Regions from separate parts of the Streptomyces lasalocidi genome, predicted to be linked through region 2. Evidence: riboswitches for the same ligand, from Rfam matches in the RefSeq annotation. Region 2 holds a riboswitch; each other region holds the start of a gene.
What was found. Region 2 has a riboswitch for cyclic di-AMP ahead of E4U91_RS26035 (M23 family metallopeptidase). Riboswitches for the same ligand answer to the same signal wherever they lie in the genome.
Positions count from the first base shown of each region.

Region 1: it holds a riboswitch for cyclic di-AMP, as region 2 does, so the genes downstream of both, E4U91_RS21120 (C40 family peptidase) here and E4U91_RS26035 (M23 family metallopeptidase) in region 2, are expected to answer to the same signal.
Region 3: it holds a riboswitch for cyclic di-AMP, as region 2 does, so the genes downstream of both, E4U91_RS14355 (LysM peptidoglycan-binding domain-containing protein) here and E4U91_RS26035 (M23 family metallopeptidase) in region 2, are expected to answer to the same signal.
Region 4: it holds a riboswitch for cyclic di-AMP, as region 2 does, so the genes downstream of both, E4U91_RS30750 (M23 family metallopeptidase) here and E4U91_RS26035 (M23 family metallopeptidase) in region 2, are expected to answer to the same signal.

Region 1 covers NZ_SZNQ01000001.1:4,660,907-4,663,098, reverse strand. The annotation lists gene pcrA (DNA helicase PcrA) at 1-883, opposite strand, end outside; cyclic di-AMP (ydaO/yuaA leader) riboswitch at 1,114-1,289, shown strand; gene E4U91_RS21120 (C40 family peptidase) at 1,297-2,192, shown strand, end outside.
Region 2 covers NZ_SZNQ01000001.1:5,774,800-5,776,991, forward strand. The annotation lists gene E4U91_RS26030 (M16 family metallopeptidase) at 1-963, shown strand, start outside; cyclic di-AMP (ydaO/yuaA leader) riboswitch at 1,185-1,348, shown strand; gene E4U91_RS26035 (M23 family metallopeptidase) at 1,362-2,114, shown strand.
Region 3 covers NZ_SZNQ01000001.1:3,240,270-3,242,461, forward strand. The annotation lists gene eno (phosphopyruvate hydratase) at 1-90, opposite strand, end outside; gene E4U91_RS14355 (LysM peptidoglycan-binding domain-containing protein) at 389-1,117, opposite strand; cyclic di-AMP (ydaO/yuaA leader) riboswitch at 1,122-1,314, opposite strand; gene E4U91_RS14360 (LysM peptidoglycan-binding domain-containing protein) at 1,510-2,192, opposite strand, start outside.
Region 4 covers NZ_SZNQ01000001.1:6,815,871-6,818,062, reverse strand. The annotation lists gene E4U91_RS30750 (M23 family metallopeptidase) at 1-871, opposite strand, end outside; cyclic di-AMP (ydaO/yuaA leader) riboswitch at 876-1,034, opposite strand; gene E4U91_RS30745 (alpha-galactosidase) at 1,340-2,192, opposite strand, start outside.

The sequences.
Region 1 (2,192 bases), 1.1 Mb from region 2:
CGTACTGGGCGTGGTTGGTGTCCTGGTACTCGTCGACCATCACGTGCCGGAAGCGGCGGCGGTAGTGCTCGGCGACGTCCGGGAAGGCGCGCAGCAGGTTGACCGTCGTCATGATCAGGTCGTCGAAGTCGAGGGCGTTCGCCTCGCGCAGCCGCGACTGGTACAGGGCGTAGGCCTGGGCGAGGGTCTTCTCGAAGCCGTCGGTGGCCTGGGCGGCGAAGTCCTCCTCGTCGATCAGCTCGTTCTTGAGGTTGCTGATCTTGGCGCTGAAGGACTTGGGCGGGAAGCGCTTGGGGTCGAGGTCCAGGTCACGGCAGACCAGCGCCATCAGGCGCTTGGAGTCGGCGGCGTCGTAGATCGAGAAGGACGAGGTGAAGCCGAGCTTCTTGCTCTCGCGGCGCAGGATGCGCACGCACGCGCTGTGGAAGGTCATGACCCACATCGCGTTCGCGCGCGGGCCGACCAGCTGCTCGACGCGCTCCTTCATCTCGCCCGCGGCCTTGTTGGTGAAGGTGATCGCGAGGATCTGGCCCGGGTGGACGTCGCGCTCGGCGAGCAGGTGGGCGATGCGGTGGGTGAGCACGCGGGTCTTGCCGGAGCCGGCGCCGGCGACGATGAGCAGGGGCGTGCCGGCGTGCACGACCGCGGCGCGCTGGTTGTCGTTCAGCCCGTCCAGGAGCGCCGCCGGGTCGAGCACCGGGCGCGGGGCGCCGTCGCGGTAGTGGGTCTCCCGGTCCGGGGGCGCGTCGAACTTCCCGGCGAACAGATCGTCCGGAAGCGGTTCCGGCAGGTGATCGTCCTCGGGGGGCGGCGGAGGTTCCTCCTCGTGGCCCCGCGGGGCCTGGAGGTTCGCCAGGAAGCTGTCGTCAAAGAGGCTGCTCATCGCTCTACGAGTCTAGGGGGCCCCACTGACACCCCGGTCGCCCTCCCGGAAACTGGGCAGTCGTGACGCTCCGCGCCCTTCGCGACACACTGTGCTCCGGTGCAGATCCGGACACGCCGAGGTCACGAAAATGTATCGGGCATATCACCCGTCAACCTTCCCAGGCGCCCCACGCGTTGGCTACCGTTCCGGCAGGCCGTACGACACCCACCGGCGAACGTCGCCGGGCCGCGCGGCCTCCGCCGAGTCCGGCCCGCCCCCGACGGCAGCCGGAGCCGGGGACCCACCGAGATCCTTGGGGTGAATCGGCCCGTCCTCCCGCGGGGGGACACGGCCGTAGGGCAACCCTTCCGACCGACCGCCCGAACCCGACAGCTAACCCGGTAGGCGGACCGTGGAAGGAGTCGCCTCCCTTGGCGTCGCAGCACCGCAAGCCCCGCTCCGCGGGACCACGGGTGGCCGGGATACGCCCGCCCGTCCTCGCCACCGCCGCCCTCACCTCGGTGGCCCTGCTCTCCCAGACGGCGCACGCCGCGCCCGCCGACGACGGCAGGCCCAGTCTGGAAGAGGTCGAGAAGAAGGTCGACGACCTGTACCGCCAGGCGGAGTCGGCGACCGAGAAGTACAACGCCGCCAAGGAGCAGACCGCCACCCAGCGCCGGCGCGTCGACGGCCTCCTCGACGACGTCGCCCGGCGCACCCAGGAGCTCAACACCGCGCGCGAGGACCTGGGCACCTTCGCCGCCGCCCAGTACCGCACCGGCGCCACCACCCCCGGCACGGCGACGTTCCTGCTCGCCGACACCCCGCAGGACTACTTCGACCAGACCCAGCTCATGGGGCGGATGACCGAACGGCAGAAGAGCGCGGTCGACGACTACGTGACCGAGCAGGCGGCCACGATGAAGAAGCGCCAGGAGGCCTCGCAGAGCCTGCGGACGCTCTCCGACACGCAGAGCGACCTGCGGACCGCCAAGGCCACCGTCCAGCAGAAGCTCACGGCCGCGCGCGAGCTGCTGGCGCAGCTGACGGCGCAGGAGAAGGCGCGGCTCGCCGCGATCGAGAAGCGCAAGCAGGAGGAGGCCGCACGCCAGGCGGCCGCGCTGGCGAAGCAGCAGGCCGCGGCGCGGGCGGCCCAGCAGGAGAGCGCGTCCGGGTCCAGGTCCGGGTCGGGGGCGGCATCAGGGTCGGGGTCGGGGGCGGGCTCAGGGACGTCCTCGCCGTCCGCGGGCTCGGCCGCGACGGACCCCGCCTACGCCACCAGGGCCGACAAGGCGCTCGCCTTCGCCCGCGCGCAGATCGGCAAGCC
Region 2 (2,192 bases):
CTGGTGCGCAACCGCCTCGACGAGATCCCGCACGAGCTGGCCAACCCCTCGCGTCGGGCCGCCAAGGAGCTCTCCAGGCAGCTGTTCCCGGCGACGGCCCGCATGTCGCGCCCGCGCCAGGGCACCGCGGAGACGGTGGGGGCGATCGACGCCGCGGCCGTGCGCGCCTTCTACGAGCGGCACGTCCGCCCCGCCACGGCGACCGCCGTCGTCGTCGGCGACCTCACCGGCGTCGACCTGACCGCGCTGCTCGGCGACACCCTGGGCGCCTGGACCGGCTCCGCCGCGCAGCCGCGTCCCGTGCCGCCGGTGACCGCCGACGACACCGGGCGCGTGGTGATCGTGGACCGGCCCGGCGCCGTCCAGACGCAGCTGCTCATCGGCCGGATCGGTCCCGACCGGCACGACCGCGTGTGGCCGGCGCAGGTGCTCGGCACGTACTGCCTCGGCGGCACCCTCACCTCCCGCCTGGACCGCGTCCTGCGCGAGGAGAAGGGCTACACGTACGGCGTACGGGCGTTCGGCCAGGTGCTGCGTTCCGCGCCGGACGGGTCGGGCGCCTCGATGCTCGCCATCAGCGGTTCCGTCGACACGCCCAACACCGGTCCCGCGCTGGACGACCTGTGGAAGGTGCTGCGCAGGCTCGCCGAGGAGGGCCTGACCGACGCCGAGCGCGACGTCGCCGTGCAGAACCTCGTCGGGGTGGCGCCGCTGAAGTACGAGACCGCCGCGGCGGTCGCCGGCACGCTGGCCGACCAGGTCGAGCAGCACCTGCCCGACGACTACCAGGCCACGCTCTACCAGCAGCTCGCCGCCACCGGCACGGTCGAGGCCACCGCGGCCGTCGTCAACGCCTTCCCGGTGGACCGCCTGGTGACGGTCCTCGTCGGTGACGCCGCCACGATCAAGGAGCCCGTCGAGGCGCTGGGCATCGGCGAGGTGACCGTGGTCGCGGCCGAGTAGGCCGAGTAGGCCGACCGAGCCGCGTCAACACCGCGTGCACCACAGGGGTCCTGGGCGACGGAAGCGTCACCAGGGCCCCTGCGTGTCCGAATTGGGCGAGTGGTTGCCGCTCTGCGCTGTGGGATGCGCTACAAAAGCCCGGTTCCGTTTGGGAATCGGGGGCGAGCCCTTCTAAGTTCATCCGGGCTGTCCGTCAGGCAGTGCGCCGCATCCGCGGCACCGGACAGTCATCGCCGAGTCCCCGTACGGCGCGAGCCAGGGGAGCCGGGGACCCATCCAGTCCCTGGGGTGAATCGGGCGCCCGCGCGTGTCGCGAGGGGGCCCGTAGGAGACCTTCCTGCTCCGAACCCGTCAGCTAACCCGGTAGGCGAGAGGGAAGGAAAGGAACGCACCACTACATGGCGTTCAGCTGCGCCACGGGTAAGCACCGTCGACCCGGCCGTCTCCAGCGCACCACCGCCCGCGCGGCGGGCGTCGCGGCACTCACCACCACCGGCGTCCTGGCCACCGTGGCCTCCCCGGCCCTGGCCGCCGAGCCCACCGTCGAGCAGACCGGGCTCATCCCCGTCCTCACCGTGAACGACTCGGTCGCCCAGCAGGTCGACGACCAGGCCGCCGCGCAGAAGCAGGCGGCCGCGGAGAAGGCCGCCGCGGAGGCCGCTCGCCAGCGGGCGGTCGAGAAGGCGAAGCAGGAGCGCGAGGCCCGGGCCCGCGCCGCCCGCGAGGCCGAGCGCAAGCGGCTCAACATGTTCGTGACGCCGATCGCGCACTCCTACGTGTCCACCGGGTACCGCACCGGAGGCTCGCTGTGGTCCTCCGGCACCCACACCGGCATCGACTTCCACGCCGCGAGCGGCACCGCCGTGCACGCGGTCGGCCTCGGCACGGTCGTCGAGGCCGGCTGGGGCGGCGCGTACGGCAACCAGGTCGTGATCCGCATGAGCGACGGCGTGTACACCCAGTACGGGCACCTGTCGTCCGTGGCCGTCTCCGTCGGCCAGACGGTCGTCCCCGGCCAGCAGATCGGCCTCTCGGGCGCGACCGGCAACGCGACCGGCCCGCACCTGCACTTCGAGGCGCGCACCACGGCCGAGTACGGCTCGGACATCGACCCGATCGCCTACCTGCGCAAGCACGGCGTGGACGTCTGACACCACCCGGCTAAGACGCTGCGGCCCCGGCTCCCCGAGCCGGGGCTTTCGCGTTTCTCCCGCCCCGCTGTCCAAAAA
Region 3 (2,192 bases), 2.5 Mb from region 2:
GTCGAGGCCGACCTCGACCTCGACCGTGGGGTTGCCTCGGGAGTCCAGGATTTCCCGGGCTACGACGACGTCGATGGACGGCACGAGCATCTCCTTCGTGGATGTGACGCGGGTACACGCAGTACCGCAGTGGCTCTGCGAGATGAGCCTAACCGGCTCCGGCGCTTCGGCCAGCCGATCGGCCACCTCGTGGACAGAACCGAGAGTAAATTGTTCCTGAACTGAACAAAACCCCGGTGCGGCAACCAGGACACGAAAAACCCCGCCCCGGTGCGTACGGGGGAGAACGCACCGGGGCGGGGAGCCCGTGGGGACGGGGGACCCTCACGGGCCTCCACCATGGAGGACCCGGATGTGAGGGCGCTGTGCTTCGGTCACGAGCCGGCTGTCACTTCAGGTGCAGCTGCTGGCCCGGGTAGATGAGGTCGGCGTCCTCGACGATGTCCTTGTTCAGCTGGAACAGCTTCTCCCAGCCGCCCTGGACGTGGTGCTTCGCGGCGATGGTGCTGAGGGTGTCGCCCGCGACCACCTTGTACTCGCCGTCACCCTTCTTGACCTTCTTGCCGGTCGGGGTGGTGACCGTCTTCTGCGACTTCTGCGTCTTCTGCGTCGAGGCGGCCGGGCGCTCGCTGGAGCGGGAGGCGGCCTGGTCCTCGCTGGAGCGGGTCGAGGTGGAGCTCGAGCCGCTGTTCGAGGAGTTGGAGCCGGAGGAGCTGCTGGAGGAGCTCGAGGAGCCGCCGGTGGAGGCGCCCGACAGACCCTTGCCGCAGACCGGCCAGGCGCCCTTGCCCTGGGAGGCGAGGACCTTCTCGGCGATCTCGATCTGCTGGGACTTGCTGGCGCGGTCGGCGGTGGAGGCGTAGGCGGTGCCGCCGTACGCGGCCCAGGTGGAGGCCGAGAACTGCAGGCCGCCGTAGTACCCGTTGCCGGTGTTGATGGACCAGTTGCCGCCCGACTCGCACTGGGCGACGGCGTCCCACTCGGAGGTGGTGGCGGCGGAGGCGTTGCCGGCCGCCATCAGCGGTGCGGCGATGGCGACACCGGTGACGCCGGCGAGCGCGGCGGCGCGGGTGGCCTTGGACGGACGACGGTGCTTGCCCTTGCCGGAAAACAGCATGGATCGATCCCCTCACCGACGCCTGCGAGGTGAGCTGTCGGGTTCGGGCCGGTTGAGTTGCCCGGCCGCACCCCCCTCTCGGACGGCGCGGCTCCACCCCAAGCCGGTCCCGGCGTCGGCGGCCTCGAAGGCCTCTCAACTACCGGACCCGGCACTTACCTTGGGTCCCCCGCTCCTGCCTACGGCGCTTGACGCGACGACTGTTCCCGGGCTGCCGCTGGCAGGATTCGGCGTTGCGACGGCCGGGGCTCGGGTTGCCGAGCGATCTCGACCGTAGACAGGTGATCGACGGAATTTCAAAGACGATCAGGGCTTCTGAGACTCATCCCACACTTTCGCCAAACCGGACATTCAATAGCGAAGCATGACGTGAACTCCCGGGGTTTTTCGCCCTATTCGGCCCCTAGAGACAGGGTCTGACCGGGGACGATACTGCTCGGGTCGGCGCCGATGACGTCCTTGTTCGCCGCGTACAGCGCACGCCACCCGCCCGCGAGGTCAAGGGAGTCGGCGATGGACTCGAGGGAGTCACCCGGGTGGACGAGGTAGCCCTCGCCCGCGGGGGACGCGTGGCGGCCGACGGAGGCGGTGCTGGTGCCGTCCTCGGCCGGGGCCTCCTCGGCACTGCCGCCACGGTGCTTGCCGGTGCCGGACGCCGTGACGGGCGCGCTGTCGGTCGTGTCGGCCGCGGCACCGGTGTCGACGAGGCTCCAGGACCCCACGCCCTGCTCGGACTTGTCCGGAACGTCCGCATACGGGCTGCCCGTGGGTGAGCTGTCCGGCGCCTGCGCGGCGGCGCCACCCTTGTCCGCACCCGTGGACGCACCCGGCACCGTGGACGTGTCCGACGGAACGGACGAAGCGGGCGAAGAGGGGCCGGAAGAGGCGGAGTCGGACGGGGTGGCGCCCGTGTCGCCGGTCGGGGTGGAGGACGCCGACCCGGACGAGTCGGACGAATCACCCGAACCGGTGGCGTCCGTGGTCTCCTTGGAGGAGTCGGACAGCCCGCCGGGAAGCGGTGCCTGCGACGCGTCGCCTGCCACGCCGGTGTCCACGCCCAGCGCGCCGTTCTGCT
Region 4 (2,192 bases), 1.0 Mb from region 2:
CGTCGGAGCCGTAGTCCGGCGTGGTGCGGATCTCGAAGTGCAGGTGCGGGCCGGTCACGTTGCCGGTGGCACCGGACAGGCCGATCTGCTGGCCCTCGGTCACGGTCTGGCCGGCCGAGACGGAGAGCTGCGAGAGGTGGGCGTACTGGGCGTAGTAGCCGTCGTTCAACTTGATGACGACCTGGTTGCCGTACGCGCCTCCCCAGCCGGCCGAGACGACGGTGCCCGCGGCGACGGCCTTGAGAGAGGTGCCGGTCGGGACGACGAAGTCGACACCGGTGTGGTAGCCGCTGGACCACATGCTGCCGGCCGTGTGGTAGGCGGTGCCGATGGTGGCGCCGGCGACCGGGAGGGTGTAGCCGGAGGAGCTGCCGGTGCTCTCGGCGGCCTGGGTGGCCGTCTTCTGCTCGGCCGGCTTCTCGGCGGGGGCCGGGGGCTTGGCCGCGGAGGACTTCGGGGCGGAGGACTTCGGGGCGGAGGACTTCGACGCGGTCGAGGTGCCGGTCGCGGCCTTCTTGCCGAGGGACAGCTTCAGACCCGGGTGGATCAGCGACGGGTTGTCGCCGATGGCCTCGCGGTTGTCCTGGTACAGCTTCTGCCAGCCGCCGGAGACGTGCTGCTCGGCGGCGATCTTCGACAGGTAGTCGCCGGCCCGGACCGTGTAGGTCGCCCGGGCGGCGGACTTCTCGTGCGCGTCGGCCTGCTGCGGCGCGGCGGAGACCGACTGCGCGGCCGCCTGGGCCGGAGCGGCGTGGGCACCGGCGGCCCCCATCAGCGGGAGGGCGAGCGCGGCGCCGCCGGTTCCGGCGACGGCGAGGGAACGGGTGAAACGCTGCATCTTCGGACGGCGGTGCTTACCCTTCGCGGGCATGGCGAATTCCTCTCCGGCGCCTACGAGGTGAGCTGTCGGGTGCGGACTGGAGATGTCCGGCCGTATGCGGGCACACGGCTTTACCCCGAGCCGTTCCGGGAACCGGAACAGGCGTCGTACCTGTGGGTCCCCCGCTCCTGCCGTGCACGGGTGGGTGTGCGGGCCCCGGACGGCGGCAGGATTAGGCGTCCGTCCGGATTGGTGTGGAACGTAAGCGACCCGGACGCACCGAAACAAGCGCCGGTTGCGCGGACCGGGCTTTTCCCTTGATCCCTTTCCGGAATTCCCCGTCACCCAGCGTCGACGGAAAGAGCATTTCCTCCGTCAATTCCCGCGCGGAATCCCAGCATTACGTGAACATGACGGACGACGCACCGTCACGGATATGACGATGCTCACGTGACGCCGCCCCACCTTTCCGCATTTCCCAGCGAGTTGGAATGAAGACCGCCAATTCGGACAGAAGACCTAGATACGGCGTAGGCGTATAACCGTCGCATCCAGATCGCCGCGCAGCCCGGTCCGCAATCCGTGGTGCAGCAGCAGCGCACCCCGGTGCACTTCGCCCGTTTCACGGCATTCGTACGACGCGGTCGGGTCGAGTCCGCGCAGCCGCACCGCCGGCACCGGCTCGCCGTACCGCTGGGCCTCCAGCCAGGCGAGTACCACCGTCTCGTCGCCGCGGACGTACTGCACGGCGCTCGGACCGCCCTGCGCGAGGCCCGGGGGCCGCAGCCGGTAGAGGTCGCCGTGCTGCACCACGGGCCGGATCTCCTTGTAGAGGGCGACCCATCCGGCAGCCTCGGCCAGCTCCTCCTCGCTCCACCCGGTGAGGTCGCCGCCGACCCCGAGCACCCCGGCCATGGCGCTCACGAAGCGGAAGCGCAGGGAGCTGACCCGGCCGTTGAGCTGGGTGTTCGGGCTGTCGGTGACCCACGCGGCCATGACCCGCGCCGGGTGGAGCTGGCTGAAGCCGTGCTGGATGGCGAGCCGGTCCAGCGGGTCGGTGTTGTCGGAGGTCCACACCTGGTCCGTACGACCGAGGATCCCCAGGTCGATGCGCCCGCCGCCGCCCGAGCAGGACTCGAAGGCCACGTGCGGGTGGGCCGCGCGCAGCCGGTCGAGGAGGCCGTACAGCGCGTGGACGTGGTCCACCCACAGGCGCTGCGGGTACGGGTCGCCGGGCCAGCCGGCGTCGGTGAAGCAGCGGTTGAAGTCCCACTTGACGTAGTCGACCGGGGCGCTCGACAGCAGCCCGTCGAGCTGCTGCCAGAGGTACTCCTGGACGTCCTCGCGGGCCAGGTTGAGCACCAGCTGGTTG